4 regions of the Arthrobacter sp. Y3224055 genome follow, and region 2 is predicted to be linked to each of the others. Evidence: riboswitches for the same ligand, from Rfam matches in the RefSeq annotation. Region 2 holds a riboswitch; each other region holds the start of a gene.
What was found. Region 2 has a riboswitch for S-adenosylmethionine ahead of AC5RTY_RS13135 (bifunctional o-acetylhomoserine/o-acetylserine sulfhydrylase). Riboswitches for the same ligand answer to the same signal wherever they lie in the genome.

Region 1: it holds a riboswitch for S-adenosylmethionine, as region 2 does, so the genes downstream of both, AC5RTY_RS10620 (O-acetylhomoserine aminocarboxypropyltransferase/cysteine synthase family protein) here and AC5RTY_RS13135 (bifunctional o-acetylhomoserine/o-acetylserine sulfhydrylase) in region 2, are expected to answer to the same signal.
Region 3: it holds a riboswitch for S-adenosylmethionine, as region 2 does, so the genes downstream of both, AC5RTY_RS10695 (LLM class flavin-dependent oxidoreductase) here and AC5RTY_RS13135 (bifunctional o-acetylhomoserine/o-acetylserine sulfhydrylase) in region 2, are expected to answer to the same signal.
Region 4: it holds a riboswitch for S-adenosylmethionine, as region 2 does, so the genes downstream of both, AC5RTY_RS10680 (acyl-CoA dehydrogenase family protein) here and AC5RTY_RS13135 (bifunctional o-acetylhomoserine/o-acetylserine sulfhydrylase) in region 2, are expected to answer to the same signal.

What each region holds. Positions count from the first base shown of each region.
Region 1 is NZ_JBNHGB010000004.1:4,267-8,762, forward strand. It holds partial or broken gene AC5RTY_RS10610 (peroxidase family protein) at 1-509, opposite strand, end outside; gene AC5RTY_RS10615 (CoA-binding protein) at 696-1,193, opposite strand; gene AC5RTY_RS10620 (O-acetylhomoserine aminocarboxypropyltransferase/cysteine synthase family protein) at 1,190-2,665, opposite strand; SAM riboswitch class I at 2,758-2,852, opposite strand; gene malQ (4-alpha-glucanotransferase) at 3,176-4,496, shown strand, end outside.
Region 2 is NZ_JBNHGB010000005.1:143,718-148,213, reverse strand. It holds gene AC5RTY_RS13150 (M20 family metallo-hydrolase) at 1-48, shown strand, start outside; gene AC5RTY_RS13145 (CPBP family intramembrane glutamic endopeptidase) at 256-1,035, shown strand; gene AC5RTY_RS13140 (VOC family protein) at 1,120-1,761, opposite strand; SAM riboswitch class IV at 1,989-2,103, shown strand; gene AC5RTY_RS13135 (bifunctional o-acetylhomoserine/o-acetylserine sulfhydrylase) at 2,171-3,496, shown strand; gene metX (homoserine O-acetyltransferase MetX) at 3,577-4,496, shown strand, end outside.
Region 3 is NZ_JBNHGB010000004.1:23,393-27,888, forward strand. It holds gene AC5RTY_RS10685 (acyl-CoA dehydrogenase family protein) at 1-242, shown strand, start outside; gene AC5RTY_RS10690 (APC family permease) at 257-1,717, shown strand; SAM riboswitch class I at 1,790-1,879, shown strand; gene AC5RTY_RS10695 (LLM class flavin-dependent oxidoreductase) at 1,968-3,389, shown strand; gene AC5RTY_RS10700 (DUF1206 domain-containing protein) at 3,468-4,307, opposite strand.
Region 4 is NZ_JBNHGB010000004.1:17,812-22,307, forward strand. It holds gene AC5RTY_RS10665 (alpha/beta hydrolase) at 1-980, shown strand, start outside; gene AC5RTY_RS10670 (CoA-binding protein) at 1,119-1,535, shown strand; gene AC5RTY_RS10675 (zinc-binding dehydrogenase) at 1,599-2,555, opposite strand; SAM riboswitch class IV at 2,883-2,997, shown strand; gene AC5RTY_RS10680 (acyl-CoA dehydrogenase family protein) at 3,073-4,311, shown strand.

The DNA of each region.
Region 1 (4,496 bases), on a different contig from region 2:
CTGACGAAGCGCGGATCCGCGTCCCGGATCATCGGAACGTTGACCGACTTGTACGACTGCCCGCCGGCGGTGGTCCGCCATTCCGGTTCTGCCAGCCGCGGGAAGGGCAGGCTGGCGGCGCCGAAGTGCCCTTGGTTGGGCACCAGGTTGTTGTCGGACCCGTCCACCGTGCGCAGCCCGTAGGGCAGCAGCGGATTGGCTATTTGGTTGGGGCCGGGGCCCAGGAGCGGCTGGCCCGGCACGGGTTTGCCCTCGGCGTCTTCCTTGGTGGCGTGGTTTTCCGCGATCTTGATTTGCTTCAGGATGAACCGCATGTCCCCGGCATTGAGGGTCAGGCCTTGGCCTACCGGCGCTGCCAACGCCGCGGGGGCGAGGGCGGAGGGCAGCACGCCCGCGCCCAGCACCAGCGCGGCGAGCCCGGCCGTGACTTTCCGGGGGAAGGATGGCCTCCCCTTGTCGGCACGTTCAGTGCCCCTCCTCGGTTGTGGATCGGTTGGTGCAGTAAACACGGTGACTCCCCCTAGTCGAGTGATGTGTGGCTGGCCACAGCATCCGATGAGGACCTTGGGGAAATCCTTGAAGGCTCTTTCCGTCTACTTCCGGGCAGGAAAAGACCCGCCCCTTGCCCCCGGCCCTCCACGTGGAAGGCCGAGGGACAAGGGGCGGGGCGGCAGGCCCTCGGGGCGGCAGGCCCTCTAGGCGGTCAGCTGCCGCTTGGAGGAGATCACCCCGGTGTCGAAGCCGGCCAGGTGCAGGCCGCCGTGGAAGCGGGCGTGCTCGATCTTCACGCAGCGGTCCATCACCACGTTCAAGCCGGCGGCCTCGGCCTGGGCCGCAACCTCCTCGTGCCAGGAGCCCAGCTGCAGCCAGAGCGTCTTGGCGCCGACGGCCAGGGTTTCCTCCAGAACGGTGGGCAGGTCGTCGTGCCTGCGGAAGACGTCCACCAGATCCGGCACCTCGGGCAGGTCCGCCAGCGACTTGTACACCGGCTGGCCCAGGATCTCCTTCGCCACCGGGTTCACGAAATACACCTTGTACGGCGAGCTGGACAGCAGGTACGTGGCCACGAAGTAGCTGGCCCGGCTCGGCTTGTCCGAGGCACCGACAATGGCGATGGATTTGGTGTTGCGCAGGATGTTCAGACGCTCCGCGGCGGACGGGCCGATCCAGGTGCGTTCCGGTGTCGCGGTCACTTGGCGGCTCCTTCTTCGGCTTCGATCAGTTCTTCGACGGACTCGACCACGCGCGTTCCGGGCTCTGTCCGGGGGGAGCGCTCCGCCGGGATCGTGCACGACTCGCCGGCATAGCTGGGCGAGGCGAACTCGGAGCTGTCGAACGCGGCGTCCTCATGGTCGCGGCTGGGACCGTGCTCGGCGCCGGCCTGCTGCGAGGCGGCCAGCGCCTGGTCCAAATCCCAGAGAATGTCGTCCACGTCTTCCAGACCCACGGAGATGCGGATCAGGTCCTCGGGCACGCCGGCAGCCACCAGCTGGTCGGCGGTGAGCTGCTGGTGGGTGGTCGATCCCGGGTGCAGCACCAGGGTGCGGGCGTCGCCGATGTTGGCCAGGTGGCTGGCCAGCTGCAGCGATTCGATGAACTTCTGGCCTGCGGTGCGGCCGCCCTTGACGCCGAAGCTGAACACGGAGCCCACGCCCTTGGGCAGGTACTTCCGGCCCCGCTCGTAGTGCGGGTGCGCGGGCAGGCCGGCGTAGCTGACCCAGGAGACGCGCTCGTCGGCTTCCAGCCACTCGGCCACGGTGCGGGCGTTGGCCAGGTGCTCGTCCATCCGCTGCGCCAGCGTCTCCACGCCCTGCAGCAGCTGGAACGCGGACTGTGCCGACAGCGACGGGCCGATGTCGCGCAGCTGCTCGGACCGGAGCTTCGTGAGGAAGCCGTACTCGCCGAAGTTGCCCCACCAGGACACGTTGCCGTAGCTGGGCACCGGCTCGGTCATCTGCGGAAACTTGCCGTTGCCCCAGTTGAAACGGCCGGATTCGACGACGACGCCGCCCAGCGTGGTGCCGTGGCCGCCCAGGAACTTGGTGGCGGAGTGGATCACGATGTCCGCGCCGTGCTCGATCGGGCGGATCAGGTAGGGCGTGCTCAAGGTGGCGTCCACGACCAGGGGGAGCCCGGCGTCGTGCGCCACCGCGGCCAAGCCGGCGAGGTCCGCGATGTCGCCGGACGGGTTGGCCACGATCTCGGTGTAGACGGCCTTGGTGTTCTCCCCGATGGCCGCGGCGAAGTCGGCCGGGTCGTTGGAGTCGACGAACGTGGTCTCCACGCCGAACCGGCGCAGCGTCACGTCCAGCTGGGTGATGGTGCCGCCGTAGAGCTTGGACGAGGCCACGATGTGGTCGCCCGCCCCGGCCAAGGCCGCGAAGGTGATGAACTCGGCGGCCATGCCCGAGGACGTGGCCACCGCGCCGATGCCGCCCTCGAGCGAGGCGATGCGCTCCTCGAACGCGGCGACCGTCGGGTTGCCAATGCGCGAGTAGATGTTGCCGTACTTCTGCAGCGCGAAGAGGTTCGCGGCGTCGTCGGTGTCTTTGAACACGAACGAGGTGCTCTGGTAGATCGGTACGGCCCGGGCACCGTGCTCGGCGTCGGGCGTGCCGCCGGCGTGCAGGGCACGGGTGCGGAAACCGAATGTGCGTTCAGCCATCAGGCGGTTGCTCCTTCAAAACTTGGGTTCCCGGAATGACGGTCCTGGCGGTACCGTGCAGGCACCGTCCGGATCAAAGATTGCTTGCGCTCTCTCCATCGCTTCTGGCGGTAGCACCTTTCCGGTGGCGTCCGGATGGTTGCTGCGGTGTCAAAGAGCCAGATCTCTCAACCGCTCGGGATGGTCCCGTCCATTCTCGCAACCAACGGCCGCGGCACCAAAAAATGTTGAGCCGCGTTGCGTCCGGGCTGTGGGCGCCCGGGCCCTGAGGCGGCACGCCGTGCGGTTGCCCGGGCTTGCGGCGGCCCGGCACGACGGCGGTGCTCGCCTTCGCCGCCCGGCCTCGCGAACGCTTTGGACGTTCGGAATTGCGGACGACGCCTCGCTGTTTGTCCGACCTGCGAATGCCCGGCACGACGGCGGTTCTCGCCGCGCGTCGGGGCCACGATATTCGCCGTACCGGCGTGACGAACGTTCCCGGGTCCGGACAGATCACCGTAGATTGGGTCTATGGCTGAACTTTCGGCGCTGCAGCGCCTCGCGGGGAAACATGGCGTTGGCATTACCTTCCGCGGCTGGGATGGCGGCGAGAAAACAGTCAGTGAGGCAACGCTGGTTTCCGTCCTCACCGCGCTGGGCGTCCCCTGTGCCACCGACGACGACGTGACGGCTTCCCTCCGGGCCGCTGAACTGGCACCGGTGCAGCGCACGCTGCCGCCCGCCGTCGTCGTCCGCCAAGGCACTGCCACCGAGGTTCCGGTCAATGCGCGGCGCGGCGTCCGTCCGCGGGTCCGGATCCTGCTGGAGGACGGCTCCCGGCGCGACGTCGAGGTGCTGGCCGGCGGGTCGGAGGATGCGGAAGGTGCCCCGCCTGTTCGTTTCACGGCGGTGGTGCCGGCGGACATCCCGCTGGGCTGGCACACGCTGGAGGTCGTGGAGCGGTCCGAGCCGATGGAGGCCGGGACCGGCGCGGCCCCGGAAATGCCGGAGGTGATGCAGGCCGGGACCGGCGCGGCCCCGGACCGGTCGGAATCGATGGAGCCCGGAACCGGCGCGGCCCCGGAGCCAACCGACAGCGAGGCGCGGTGCGCCCTCGTGGTCACCCCGCGGCGCCTGACCACCGCGGACCGCCTGCCCCGCACGTGGGGGTTGATGGCACAGCTGTACTCCGTGCGCTCGCGGTCCTCCTGGGGCATCGGCGACCTGCATGACCTGGCCAGCCTCGCCGAGACGGCTGCCGCAAAGGGCGCGGGCTTCGTCCTGATCAACCCGCTGCACGCGGCCCAGCCGAAACCGCCGGTGGAGCCCTCGCCCTACCTGCCCTCCACGCGCCGGTTCGTCAATCCGCTGTACCTGCGGGTCGAGGACGTGCCCGAAGCCAGCGGCATCCCGCTGGCCAACAACTTCCACGACGCGAACCTGGACGCCGGCATCCTGGACCGCGACCCGGTCTTTGCGGCCAAGCTGCAGGCGCTGGAAACGGTCTTCGCTGTGCCCCGGTCCGCGGAACGCCAGCAGCGGTTCGAGGCCTTCCGCGCGCAGGAAGGCGAGGGGCTGGAGCGCTTTGCCCTGTGGTGTGCCATGGCCGAAACTGTTCCGGCCGGGGCACCGGAGTGGTCGAATGCCGTGTTCATCGAAGCGCAGCGCAGCGAGCTGAAGGACCGCATCGAGTTCCATCAATGGCTGCAGTGGCTGTGCGACGAGCAGCTCGAGGCGGCGCAGGCCAGCGCCCTCGATGCGGGAATGAACATCGGGATAGTGCACGATCTCGCCGTCGGCGTCCATCCCACCGGCGCCGACGCCTGGACGTTGCAGGATGTGCTGACCCCCG
Region 2 (4,496 bases):
AGCCTTCTAAAAATGGATCGGACGGAAACCTTGAAACCTGATTTCTAGCCGCGCGATTCCTGGCGGTCATTACACTACTGGCACCTAGCCGGTTTCTAATGGACTCCCGTCTTGGGTGGCGAGATCGATCACCGCGACCCGCTGCTCTCCGACGATGAACGCGAGGCCGGAGACCCCATGAGGATCTGCGTCTCCCTCTGAAAGCACTCCACGCCTTGTATCTGCGCCCGCGGTTCTCTTGGGAAGATGGGGGCTATGGACAAGCAGAAGGTCGCCACCGCGAGCACGCCGCGCACGGTCAAGTACTACCGGGCGGAAGTGCTCATCGTCCTGGGACTCTCGCTCGGGCAGTCGGCGGTCTATGCCGTGGTGAACCTGCTGGAAAAAATGACCCGCGCTCCGCTGGCCTCGCAGACGACCACGCTGAACCCGGTGCTGAACGAGCGGGAGCTCTTCGATTTCGTGTACCAAATGCTCGGCATCGTCTTTGCGCTGGTGCCGGTGGCCTTGGTGCTGTTTTTGATGACCGTTCCCGGACGGTCGGCCTTCCGGGCGATCGGGTTCACGTTTTCCCGGCCCCGGCTGGACTTCGGCTTGGGCTTCCTGCTCGCGCTGGTGATCGGTGTCGGGACGCTGGGCGTTTATGCCGCCGGCCGGGCCCTGGGTATCACCACCGCCATTGTCCCGGCGGCCCTGGACGAATACTGGTGGACGGTTCCGGTGTTGATCCTGTCCGCGCTGCGGCATGCGGTCCTCGAAGAGGTGGTCATGGTGGGCTATCTCTTCAACCGCTTCGCGAGGTTCGGCTGGGGCATTTGGTCCGCGATCTTCGTCAGCGCCGCCCTGCGCGGGACCTACCACCTCTACCAGGGCATCGGGCCGGGCATCGGGAACTTCCTCATGGGTTTGGTCTTCGGCTACGCCTATACAAAGGCCAAGCGGGTGATGCCGCTGGTGGTGGCGCACGCGCTGCTGGATATTGCCGGTTTCGTCGGCTACACACTGCTGGGGCCGGCCATCGGCATCGGCACGTGAAACCGGCCGGGCAGCGCAGCGGCGCCCGGCCTTGCGATCAGGGCGCCGCTGCGGCGATCGACGACGTCGATCCTCTCGAAAGACTTACAGTTCGACGATTCCGTTGGCGGTTTCGAAGCGGACGGACAGGATGCCCGGCGTACCGTTCGGTGCCGTCCAGGCGACCTTGACGTCGTCCAGCAGGCCGTCGACCGGCGTGCCTAGCCAGTCCGCCACCCGCTCGGAAGAGCCGGCGATGGTCAGGCCGATCAGCTTGACCGTGGCGGGGCGGGCGTTGGACGGGTGCAGCGGTTCGGTGCCGTCATCCCAGCGCAACATGTAGGGCACCTGCGGGTCGGCGATGAGGCCCTTGATCCCGATCTGCTGCCAGCTCAGTTCCTGCCCATCCGGGAACTTGCGGTTGCCGGGAACCGCGTGGCGGCCCAGCCGTTCTTCGAACGGGGTCAGGTCGTCGACCGCCACGCACCAGCCCATCCAACCGCCGCCGGCTTCCGACCGCGCCCGCACTGCCTGGCCAAAGGGGGCCTTGTCGGAAGCGGGGTGGTCGAGCACCTCCACGACCTCCAGGTAGTGGTGGTCGGTGAGGGGGAAGATCATATTGCGGGTGCCGAAGCGGGGGTGAACCCCGCCCTTGACGGCGTCGATGCCCAGGGCTTTGGAGATCCGCTCTGAGGTGGCAGCCAGACCGTCGGGTTCAGCGGCATAAGAAACATGGTCGAAGCGCATGGCATTATCTTGGCACTTTGTGAACCCGCTCTCGACTTAGGGTGACCTAAGTCACTCAATTTGCGGCTCGTGGTGAACGCGCCGTTCCGGACAGCAAATCCGCCTCCCCGGCACGCGCCGGCAACAGTGACGAAGCGGACGGTCGGACAGGCGGTCCGGAGACCGGTGCCCAGTCATAAGGTGTCATATTGTTGCGGCCGCCGGCTTGTCTGCGGAGACTGGAGGCAGGTCATGAGTGCCAGCGCAAAACCCCGGTTTGCTGGCCGGCAACCCTCCAACCGCGGTGGGGTGCCCCGGGTGAAGACCAGGCAGCCGCCATAAGGCGGTGCGCAAGCGCGGGTCACACCCGGGACAGACATGCCGGCACGGCCGGATCCCGGATGGCCCCTTCCAGTGAAGGAGTTGCACCATGTCCAACGCCGATTGGTCCTTTGAAACCCGTCAGATCCACGCAGGGCAGGAGCCGGACGCCGCCACGGGCGCCCGCGCACTGCCGATCTACCAGACCACGTCGTTCGTGTTCCCCAGCGCGCAGAGCGCGGCCGACCGGTTCGCCCTGTCCGAACTGGCACCCATCTACACCAGGATCGGCAACCCCACCCAGGAAGCGGTCGAGACCCGGATCGCCAACCTGGAGGGCGGCGTCGGCGCCCTGCTGCTTGCTTCGGGCCAGGCCGCGTCGACGTTCTCCATCCTCAACCTGGCCGAGGCCGGCGACCACATCGTGGCCAGCCCCAGCCTGTACGGCGGCACCTACAACCTGCTGCGCACCACGCTGCCCAAGTTCGGCATCGAGGTCACCTTCGTCGAGGATCCGGACAACCTGCAGCAGTGGCGCGATGCCGTCAAGCCGAACACCAAGGCGTTCTTCGGCGAGGTCGTCTCCAACCCGCGCCAGGACGTGCTGGACCTGGAGTCGGTCAGCGCCATCGCCCACGAAAACGGCGTGCCGCTGATCGTTGACAACACCTTGTCCACCCCGTACCTGATCCGCCCGATCGAGTGGGGGGCCGACATCGTGCTCCACTCGGCCACCAAGTACCTCGGCGGCCACGGGACGGCGATCGGCGGCGTGATCGTCGACGCCGGCACGTTCGATTTCGCCGCCGACCCCGAAAAGTTCCCGGGGTTCAACACGCCGGACGACACGTACAACGGGCTGGTCTTCGCCCGCGACCTCGGCGTCAACGGCGCTCTGGGCGCCAACCTGGCCTACATCCTCAAGGCCCGGGTGCAGTTGCTGCGCGACCTGGGGTCCGCCATCTCGCCGTTCAATGCCTTCCTGATTGCCCAAGGGCTGGAGACGCTGAGCCTGCGCGTGGAGCGGCATGTGGCCAACGCTCAGAGGGTGGCCGAATTCCTGGAAGAGCACGACGACGTTGCCTCCGTCGCGTACCTCGGCCTGCCCTCCAGCCCCTGGTATGAGCGCGGCCGCAAGTACGGCCCGAAGGGGACCGGCGCCATCGTCGCGTTCGAAATCAAGGGCGGCATCGAGGCCGGCAAGCGCTTCGTGGACGGCCTTGAACTGCACTCGCACGTGGCCAACCTGGGCGATGTGCGCTCGCTGGTGATCCACCCGGCGTCGACCACCCACGCCCAGCTCTCGGCCGCGGAGCGGGTCGCGGCCGGGGTAACCGACGGGCTGGTCCGCCTGTCGGTGGGCATCGAGAACGTCAACGACATCATCGCCGACCTGGAGGCCGGTTTCCGCGCCGCCAAGGGTGCGGACGACTAGGCAAGCAGGTAGAGCGCAGCGTGACGATAGTGCAACCGCAGGAACTGGTGGAACAGGCGACCGACGGCATCCTGCGCCGGATGCCGGTTGGTGCGCTGGAGTTGGAAGCCGGCGGCTATCTGCCCGAGGTGGTCCTCGGCTTTGAAACCTGGGGCACCTTGAATGCGGACGCGTCCAACGCCGTCCTGATTCAGCATGCCCTGACCGGCAGCACGCACGTCGCACGCGGCTGCTCGGACGAGGACGGTTGGTGGGACGATCTGGTGGGCCCCGGTGCCACGATCGACACGGAGCGCTATTTCGTCGTGGCCGCCAACATGATTGGCGGCTGCTACGGCTCCACCGGTCCCTCGTCGCCGGCTCCGGACGGGACGCCGTGGGGTTCACGCTTCCCGTTCGTCACGATCCGCGATTCGGTCCGGGCCGAGGCGCGGCTGGCCGACGCGCTGGGGATCCGGCGCTGGCACACGGTGCTCGGCGGGTCGATGGGTGGCGCCCGCGCGCTTGAATGGGCGGCTACGTTCCCGGAGCGCACGGCCCGGTGCGCCGTCCTGGCGTGCGGCGCCGCGAGCACCGCCGAACAGATTGCCTTCGCGCAGGCGCAGGTCGCGGCCATCCGGCTGGACCCGTACTTCTCCGGCGGCGACTATTACGGGGGCCCCGCTCCCGAGGCTGGACTGGGTATCGCCCGGCGGATCGCGCACATCAACTACCGCTCGGAGCCGGAGCTGGAGTACAGGTTCGGCCGCAAGGCGCAGGCGGAGGAGCAGCCGTTCGGCGGCATTACGCCGTCCGCCCGTGGCCGCTATGCCGTGGAAAGCTACCTCGACTACCAGGCGGACAAGCTCGTCGCGCGCTTCGACGCCAACAGCTACATACTGCTCACCGAGGCCCTCATCAGCCACGACGTTGCCCGGGGCCGGGGCTCGCTGGAGCAGTCGCTGGGCGGCCTCACCGACACGCAGTTCTTCGTCGCCGCGGTGGATTCCGACCGCCTGTA
Region 3 (4,496 bases), on a different contig from region 2:
GGCGCAACGCCCGCACCGTGGCGACCCACAACCCGTTCATCTACAAGGCGCGGATCGTCGGTGACTGGGAAGTCAACGGCGCCGAGCCCCCGTACGTCTGGTCGATTGGCGAGGCCAATGCCGACGCCGCCCGTCAGCCACAGAGCGACGCCGCCATTCAGTCACACACCGAGGCCGCGCGTCAGCCACAGAGCGACGCCGCCCGTCCAGCCAGCCAAGCCACCCGCTCCGCGGCCCTCTAGGAAGAAGCCAAACCATGTCTGTATCCGTCAATAACCCAACCCTCGCCGCACCCAAGGCCGCCACGGCCGCCAATGCCGGTGCTCCGCGGCTCTCCGGCCGGCTGGGCGTCGCCAGCATCGTGCTCATCGTGCTGGCCGCCGCGTCGCCACTGGGCGTCATCGGCGGAACCGTCCCGCTGGCCATCGTCAGCGGCAACGGCGCTGGCCTTCCCTTCATCTACCTGTTGGCCATGGCCATCCTGCTGTTGTTTGCCGTCGGCTTCACCACAATGACACCGCACGTGCCAACGGCCGGCGCGTTCTTCAGCTACGTCGACAAAGGCCTCGGCCGCAGGGCGGGCTTGGGGGCGGCCTTCGTGGCCCTGCTCTCCTACCTCGCGCTGGAAGCCGGCGTCTACGGCCTGCTGGCGCCGGCCGTCGACGAAGTGGTGCGCGCCTACGGCGGGCCGGCACTGCCATGGTGGGCATGGGCCGCTGCCGCCCTGGCCGCCGTCGCCTGGCTGGGCCACCGCAACATCGAGCTCTCCGGCAAGGTGCTGGGGGTACTGCTGGTCGCCGAGGTGCTGATCGTGCTGGTTTTGGACGCTGCCGTAATTTTTGGCGGCGGCGGTCGCGAGGGCCTGTCCACCGGGTTCGTCACCCCGTCCACCGTGCTGTCCGGGGCGCCCGGCATCGCGCTGTTGTTCGCCATCCTGAGTTTCATTGGCTTCGAGGCCACCGCCGTGTTTCGCGACGAGGCACGGGACCCGGACAAGACGATCCCGCGCGCCACCTATGTAGCCCTCATCGTGGTGGGCGGCTTCTACGCGCTCTCCAGCTGGCTGCTGATCAGCGTGTGGGGCGACGAGGGCATCGTCCAAAAGGCCACGGACGCGCCCGGCACCTTGCTCTCGGAGACTACCGCGCTCTACCTCGGAACCGCGGGCAGCCACGTCATCCAGGTACTGCTGGCCAGCAGCCTGTTCGCCTGCATCCTGTCCCTGCACAACATCAGCTCACGCTATTTCTTCCAGATCGCCGGACAAGGCATTTTCCCCGCCAAGCTGGCCGGCACGCACACCCGGCACCACTCGCCACATCTGGCCTCGGCCGCTTCGACCGGAGTGGTGGCCCTGTTCCTGCTGGCCGCGGTGGTGGCCGGCTGGGACCCCATCGTGCAGTTCTACACCTGGTTTGCCGGTTTCGCCTCCCTGGGCGTGGTGGTGCTGATGACGGTCACCAGCATCGCGGTGCTGGTTTTCTTCCGCCGGCAGGGCGCACCGGCCCGCGACTGGAAGCGCTCGGTCGCCCCGGCTCTCGGACTCCTCGGGCTGCTGGCCATCCTGGGCCTGATCCTGCAGAACCTGCCCACCCTGGTCGGCAACAGTGTGCCGCTGGCGATCGCCGTCGTCGTCCTGATTCTTGTCTGCCTGGGGGCCGGAGCGGTGGCGGGATGGAAGCGTCCGCAGGCCAAAGCCGGCTCCGCCCCGGCGTAACGCGTCGTAATTCTTACCCCGCGTGACGCAGGACATTTCCCTCCGGGCGCCCGCGGGTGTCCAATGGAGGGGTACCCATCCAGAGCGGCCGAGAGACCTGGCTTGTTGACGCCGCAGCAACCCCCTCCCTGAGGAAGGTGCTACCGCCAGGACCGATGGAGAAGCTCGATCTCTCGTTGGTCTTCCGTTGGCAGCCGCATGCCCGACGGAGGGCCGGCGCGGGCTCTTCTCATCAGAAAAGGAGCCTGACATGACCGTAAACAACCCGCAGCCCAACCCCCGGCGCCAGATTCGTTTCAACGCCTTCGACATGAACTGCGTGGGCCACCAGTCGCCCGGACTGTGGCGCCACCCGCAGGACAAGTCCGCCAACTACAACACCATCGGCTACTGGACCCACCTGGCCAAGGTGCTGGAAAAGGGCCTGTTCGACGGCCTGTTCATCGCCGACGTGCTCGGCACCTACGACGTCTTCGGATCCTCCAACGAGACCACGCTGCGCGCCGGCACGCAGGTCCCGGTGAACGATCCGTTCATGCTGGTCTCGGCGATGGCCGCGGTGACCGAGAACCTCGGCTTCGGCGTCACCGCCGGCACCGCCTACGAGCACCCGTACCCGTTCGCCCGCCGCCTGGCCACGCTGGACCACCTGACCAACGGGCGGGTCGGCTGGAACGTGGTCACCGGTTACCTGCCCTCGGCGGCACGCAACATGGGCCAGGAAGACCAGTTGGAGCACGACGAGCGCTACAACCACGCGGACGAATACCTCGAGGTCATCTACAAGCTGCTCGAGGGCTCGTGGGAGGACGACGCCGTGGTCAAGGACGTCGAAACCGGCGTCTTCACCGACCCGGCGAAGGTCCACGAGATCCGGCACGAGGGCAAGTACTTCAAGGTTCCCGGCATCGCCATCACCGAGCCGAGCCCGCAGCGCACCCCGGTCATCTTCCAGGCCGGGGCCTCCAAGCGCGGCACCGAGTTCGCCGCCGAAAACGCCGAAGCAGTGTTCGTGACCTGCCCGACCAAGGAGATGCTGGCCGCATCCGTGAAGAAGATCCGCGACGCCGTGGAAGCGGCCGGGCGCCACCGCTACGACGTCCGCATCTACGCCATGCAGACCGTGGTGACCGGACCGGACACCGCCGCCGCGCAAGCCAAATTCGAGGACTACAAGTCCTACGCGGACATCAACGGGGCGCTGGCGCTGATCTCCGGCTGGATGGGCGTGGACCTGTCCACCTACGGCCCGGACGACGTGATCGGCGAAAACGTGAAGTCCAACGCCATCCAGTCCTCCGTGGAGACCTTCCAGAAGGCCTCCGGCGATAGCGGCAAGCCGTGGACCATCCGGCAGCTGGCCGAATGGGTCGGCGTCGGCGGTTTCGGCCCGATCACCGTCGGCTCCGGCGCGGAGGTGGCCGCCAAGCTCGTGGAGTGGGTCGACGAGACCGACGTGGACGGGTTCAACCTGGCCTACGCGATTACCCCGGGCACGTTCGAGGACATCGTGGAATTCGTCGTGCCGGAGCTGCAGAAGCTGGGCGCCTACCCCACGGAGTACGCGCCAGGGACCCTGCGCAACAAGCTCTTCGGCCGCGGCGACAAGCTGCCGGAAAACCACCGGGCCGCCGGCTTCCGCCTGCAGAACGCGCTCGCCCACCGAGCGTAGGCCACGGCAGAACCATCTGAACAACGACGGCGGTGCGCCTGGCCCACGGGGAGGCGCACCGCCGTCGTTCTCCGGTGCCTACATCTTCGCGTAGCGCGCCCGGGCGCCCATGTAGAGGCCGTAACAGATCAGGCCAACGGCGACGACGGCGAGTGCGGCCGGGCCGAAAGACTGGTCGCGCAGCGCCTTGAGCGCCCCGTCCAACCCCTTGACCTCCTGCGGGTCGTGCTGCACCGCGGCCACCGCCAGCAGCAGCCCCAGCACGAACAGTGCCAGCCCCTTGCCCGCATAACCCACGACGCCGGTCCACGTCACGGCGGTGCCGGTGCTGCCCCCGGGGAGCCGTTTGAGGTCGTCCAGGAACTTCTTCTTCAGGCCCTTGTACACGTAGAAAACGCCGGCGCCCATGATGACGGCGCCAATCAGGAACAGGACAACGGCACCGCCGGGCCACTGCATCAGCCTGGTGCTGGCGTCCTGGGAGCTCCGGCTGCTGTCGGCGCCGGAACCCAGCGCGAAGCTGCCGAACGACACCGCCACCACCGTGTACGCGAGGGCCAGTCCCACGGACTTCGCCCGGTAGCCCCACCTCTTCTTTGCCTCCCGGCCGCGGCCGCCGAACACCGCCTCGCTGATCTGCCACAAGGCCAGGGCGGCGGCGGCAAGCATGCCCGCCCAGAGCAGGAACATCCCGCCCGGAGTCTTCGCCAGGCTGGAGGCGGCCCCGGTCTGGTCCGCCTCGCCGCCTCCGCCGAAGGCGAGCCGGAGCGCGATAGCGCCGATCAGCACGTGCAGCAGGCCGCTGGCCACGTAACCGAACCGCGCCACCCGCTCGAACGCCTTGGAATTGGCGGCGACCTCGGTCTTGTCCTTGGCCCTGCCGGCCGCCCGCTTCGCTTCCCTGCCGGTGTCTGACATGGGTCTCCTCTCCAGAGCCGTCGCCCGTTCCGAAACCCGCCGGCGGCACCGAAGCCCGCCGTCGTTCCCCGTGAAACAACTGTGAAACCATCCTGCCACCGAAGTTGCCGCCGCGCACCGGGCGGGACTCGGGCGGGATGCGGTCCAGGGGGCGTCGGGTCAGGCTCGGGTGGGGCGGGGCACGGAGGC
Region 4 (4,496 bases), on a different contig from region 2:
CGGCCCGGATCCGGAAGGCCGCCGGCCTGCCCGCCGGTCAGGCGTTCACCGAAGAAGTGGTCAGCTTCCCGTCCGGGACCGTTCAGCTGACGGGAACCTGGGCTGAACCGGCCGGAACGGTCCGCGGCGCCGCGCTGATCCTGCCGGGCTCGGGACCGATCGACCGCAATGCCGACCACAAACGGATGCCGTTGGGCATCAGCCGTGACTTGGCGACGGCACTTGCCGGCCACGGAATCGCTTCCCTGCGCTACGACAAGCGCGGTACCGGCGACTCGGAAGGCACCTTCTGGGCGGCCGGCTTCCGTCAGAACACCGACGACGCCGCGGCCGCCCTCCGCTGGATGGCCGCCCGGAAGGCCGCGGGCCTCCCGGTGTTCCTGGTCGGCCACAGCGAAGGCAGCTACCACGCGGCTGCCGTGGCGGCAGAGTCCGGTACCCGGGTGGATGGGGCTGTGCTGCTTTCAGCCTCGGCGCAGACAGGCTTTGAGACAGGCAGGTGGCAGACGGCCCAGATCAGCGACTCGCTGCCCGCCTTCCCGCGATTGCTGCTGAAGCTTTTCCGCCAGGACCTGGTCAAGGTGCAGGCGAAGTCGGTGGAAAAACTTCGGCTCACCACCGAGGACGTGGTGCGCATGCAGGGCCGCAAGATCAACGCGCTCTGGCATCGGGAGTTCCTCGACTTCGACCCCGTTCCGAACTTGGAGCGCCTGCACATGCCGGTGCTGGCCATCACGGGCGCCAAGGACGTGCAGGTGGACCCGGCCGACCTGGACATCATCGCGGCCACCATCCCCGGCCCGGTAACCACGAGGAAGATCGAGGACCTGTCGCACCTGCTGCGCCGCGACCCGAAGGTTCCGACCCTCTCCGACTACAAGCGGCAGATCCGCGAGCCCGTGGACGCTGAAGTGCTGGAACTGGTGGGGAACTGGGTGGCGGAGCACGCCGACGCAGCGGCGGCCCGGTTGGCCGGCTAGCCCCAAACCATCGACTGTTCAGCTGGCGCCCTTAAACCGACGGTTTGAGGGCGCCTGCCGACTCCTCGATGAGGGCGGCTGAGGGGGAGAGGGCCAGCGGCGGTTCCGGTGCCGAAGAGTCGCGGGTAGGGTCGAGCCATGGCACACCAGAATGACCCTGAAGTCGTCCGGCGGCTGCTGGAAACCCCCGGCCGCTGGGCCGTCGTCGGCCTGTCCACGAACCCGCACCGGGTGGCCATGCGCATCTCCCGGTACCTGATGGACCAGCTGGACATGGAAGTCGTCCCCGTCAACCTGCAGGGCGACGACGTCCTCGGCCTGACCGGTTACCAAAAGCTCGGGGACATTCCCGGCGAGATCGACGTGGTGGACTGCTTCGTGAACTCGCAGAAGGTCGGCCCGGTGGTGGACCAGGCCATCGAAGTCGGTGCCAAGGCGGTGTGGCTCCAGCTGGGCGTGATCGACGAAGCCGCCGCGGAACGGGCCAAGGCGGCCGGGCTGGACGTCGTCATGGATACCTGCCCGGCCATCGAGGCCCCGCGCTTCGGTTTATAACAGCAGCTCACGGGCTGCGGTCAGCCCTGGCCCGCCTTCGGACGGCCGCCTCGAGTCCCCGCATCACTCGTACACAGCAATGAAGCGGCCGACGACACCTCCCTCGCGAAGCTTGTCGATTGCGCCGGGAATGTCGGCATGCTTGATGTGGTTCATGGGTGGTTTGAGCTGACCGCTCTTCATAAGCTCGTAGATGCCGGCAAGATCCTCCTTGGTACCGGACTTTGAGCCCCTGATGGAGAGCTGGTTGATGATGATCGGGTAGGTATTGATGGTCGATTCCAACCGGCCCATGCCCACCTGAACCAAGGTGCCGAACTCAGCGAGGGTTTCGATGGCGGCCGAGGTCGTGGTGCCGAAGCCGGCGTAGTCCACGATCAGCTCCAGGTTCTTGTCCTTGAACTCTTCGATCGAGGCGCCGACGCCAGCCAATCCGATCTCGTCGGCCAGTTTCTGGGTTTCCGGATTGACCTCGGCGCCGTACACCTCGGCGCCGACCAACGCGGCACAGCGTGCACCGATGTAGCCCAGTCCGCCCAGGCCGATGACACCGACCTTCATGCCGTTCTTCGCCCCGCCGACCGCCATCATGGCATGGTAGGCGGTCAAGCCGGCGTCGGTCGCCATCGCGCCGAGGTCGAACGGCACTTCGTCGGGCAGGGCGACGAGATTGTCGCCGGTCGCGCGAAGCTTGGCGGCGAAGCCTCCATCCCACTTCCCGTAACCCAATGCGTCCCCGTCCGACATCACCGGAGAGAGGCCTACGCGGTCGCCAATCTTCCAATGGTCCATGCCCTCGCCGACCTCGCTGATAACGCCGGCGGATTCATGGCCCATGGTGCGGGGCAGGCCGTGCTGGAACAGCGCCATCCATCCCGGATCATCGAGCGTCGAGACGTCCGAGTGACAGACCCCCGACGCCTTGACGTCGACGACCACTTCACCGGGGCCAGCGTGGGGTTCCTGAACCTCATTAAGCTCCAGCGGCTTCTTCGTGCCGACAAATTGCCATGCCTTCATGATGAACCTCCCGTACGACGGCCAGCGGACGGTGCCCGTCCCGGCCCGGCCATATTGGCAGTGCACCTCCACGGTAGTCCCCTCGTAACCAGGCCAGTAGGGGACAGCCGCGCAGAGGAATGCGCACGGCTCAATGCGCCGGGCGGAAGCCTGCAGCCCCAGCCCGTGGAGCCGGGCGGAAGCCTGCCGGCCCCAGCCCCCGGAGCCGGCTGGGGCGACGGGCCGTCGTCGTCATCAGAAGCGGTTTCCGTAACAAACGGCAGCAGAATGTCATGGCCTGTCATGTGCTTCCCTGCGCCGGATCGGCCCCGGCATACTCGACTCCGAGATCAAGAGTCCCAACGACAAGCTCTGGCTGGTTGGGCGGCAACCCTCTCCCGTAGCGGGGTGCCCCAGATGAGGATCCGGCCGCGCACAACACCGTGCCCGGCAAGTACGGCCCCCTCCGGGCTGCGCCCCAACCGTGACGGTTGCTGCGCCGCGGGTCCGGATGGGAGCCCCGCCGTGAGGAGCCAACATGACCGCCGTCGTGACCGCCAACAACCCGCAAACCCGCCGAGCCCCGTGGGCCGGACAGGCTACCGCCGAGGAACTGGCCCGATGGCAGCAAGTAGCCGAAGGCGTTGCCGCCGCGCTGGCCCCGGACGTGCTGGAGCGCGACCGACGCAACGCCGACCCGCACGCCGAGGTGGAGCTGCTGCGCAACTCGGGCCTGCTCAACCTGATTATCCCGGCCGACTGGGGCGGCGAGGGCGGGCACTGGGAGAGCGCGCTGCACGCCGTGCGCATCCTGGCCCGCACGGACGCGTCGATCGCGCAAATACTCGGTTACCACTACGCCAACCTGGGCGCCGTCGTGTTCTACGGTGATGCGCAGGTCCAGGAACGACTGCTAAGCCGCTCCGCGCGGGGCCGCTGGTCCTGGGGCGACTCCGTGAACCCGGTGGACCCGAATCTGGAACTGGTTCCCGACGGCGACGGCTTCCGGCTGAACGGCACCAAGCACTTCTCCACCGGCGCTTCCGTCGGCGACGCCATCCTGGTCAATGCCGTGATCGCGGCCGGACCCGAGCGGGGCAAGTTCCTGGCCCTCGCGCTGGAGCATGACCGAACGGGCATCGGATACCTCGGGGACTGGGATGCGCTCGGCCAGCGGCTCTCGGCCAGTGGTTCGGTGAAGTACGACGGCGTGCAGGTCACCGCCGCGGACATCATCGGTGAGGTGGGGGAGGAGCCTTTCTCCACGCTGGTTACCCCGTACATCCAGCTGGTTTTCGGCAACCTCTACCTGGGCATCGCGCAGGGGGCGCTGGACCGCGGGCGCCGGATCACGCTGGCGCGCCGGAACTCCTGGTTCCTCAGCGCGCAGGAGACCTATGCCCAAGACCCGCTGACCCAGCGGGTCTATGGCGAGCTGGTGTCGCGGGTCGCCGCGGTGGAGGCCCTGGCCGACCGGACGAACGCCAGGTTCGACGCTGTTATTGCCGCCGGCGCGCAGCTGAGCGCGGAGTCCCGGGCGGACCTCGCGCTCGAGATCGCGCGGCTCAAGGTCGTGTCCACCGAGGTGGGGGTGGACGTGGCGAACCGCATCTTCGAGACCACCGGCTCGTCCTCCGCGAAAACCGAGGTCGGGCTGGACATTTTCTGGCGCAACATCCGCACGCACACCCTGCACGACCCGGTCGACTACAAGAAGGTCGAGGTCGGCGCCAACTACCTGCTCGGCGACGTCCAGCCGATTTCGCTCTACACCTGAGCGGAGCAGAACGCCGCTCACCCTGCCCGCAACCCCCGGGTCACCTCATGACTGCCCGCCATCCACGGGCCCACCACCGCTGCCCGCCATCACCGATGCCCCCAACCCCCGGGGGCCCTATCACCGATGCCCCAAACCCGGGCGCCCCACCTGACGCCCTCACGGCCGAACCTTCAGGAGAACAC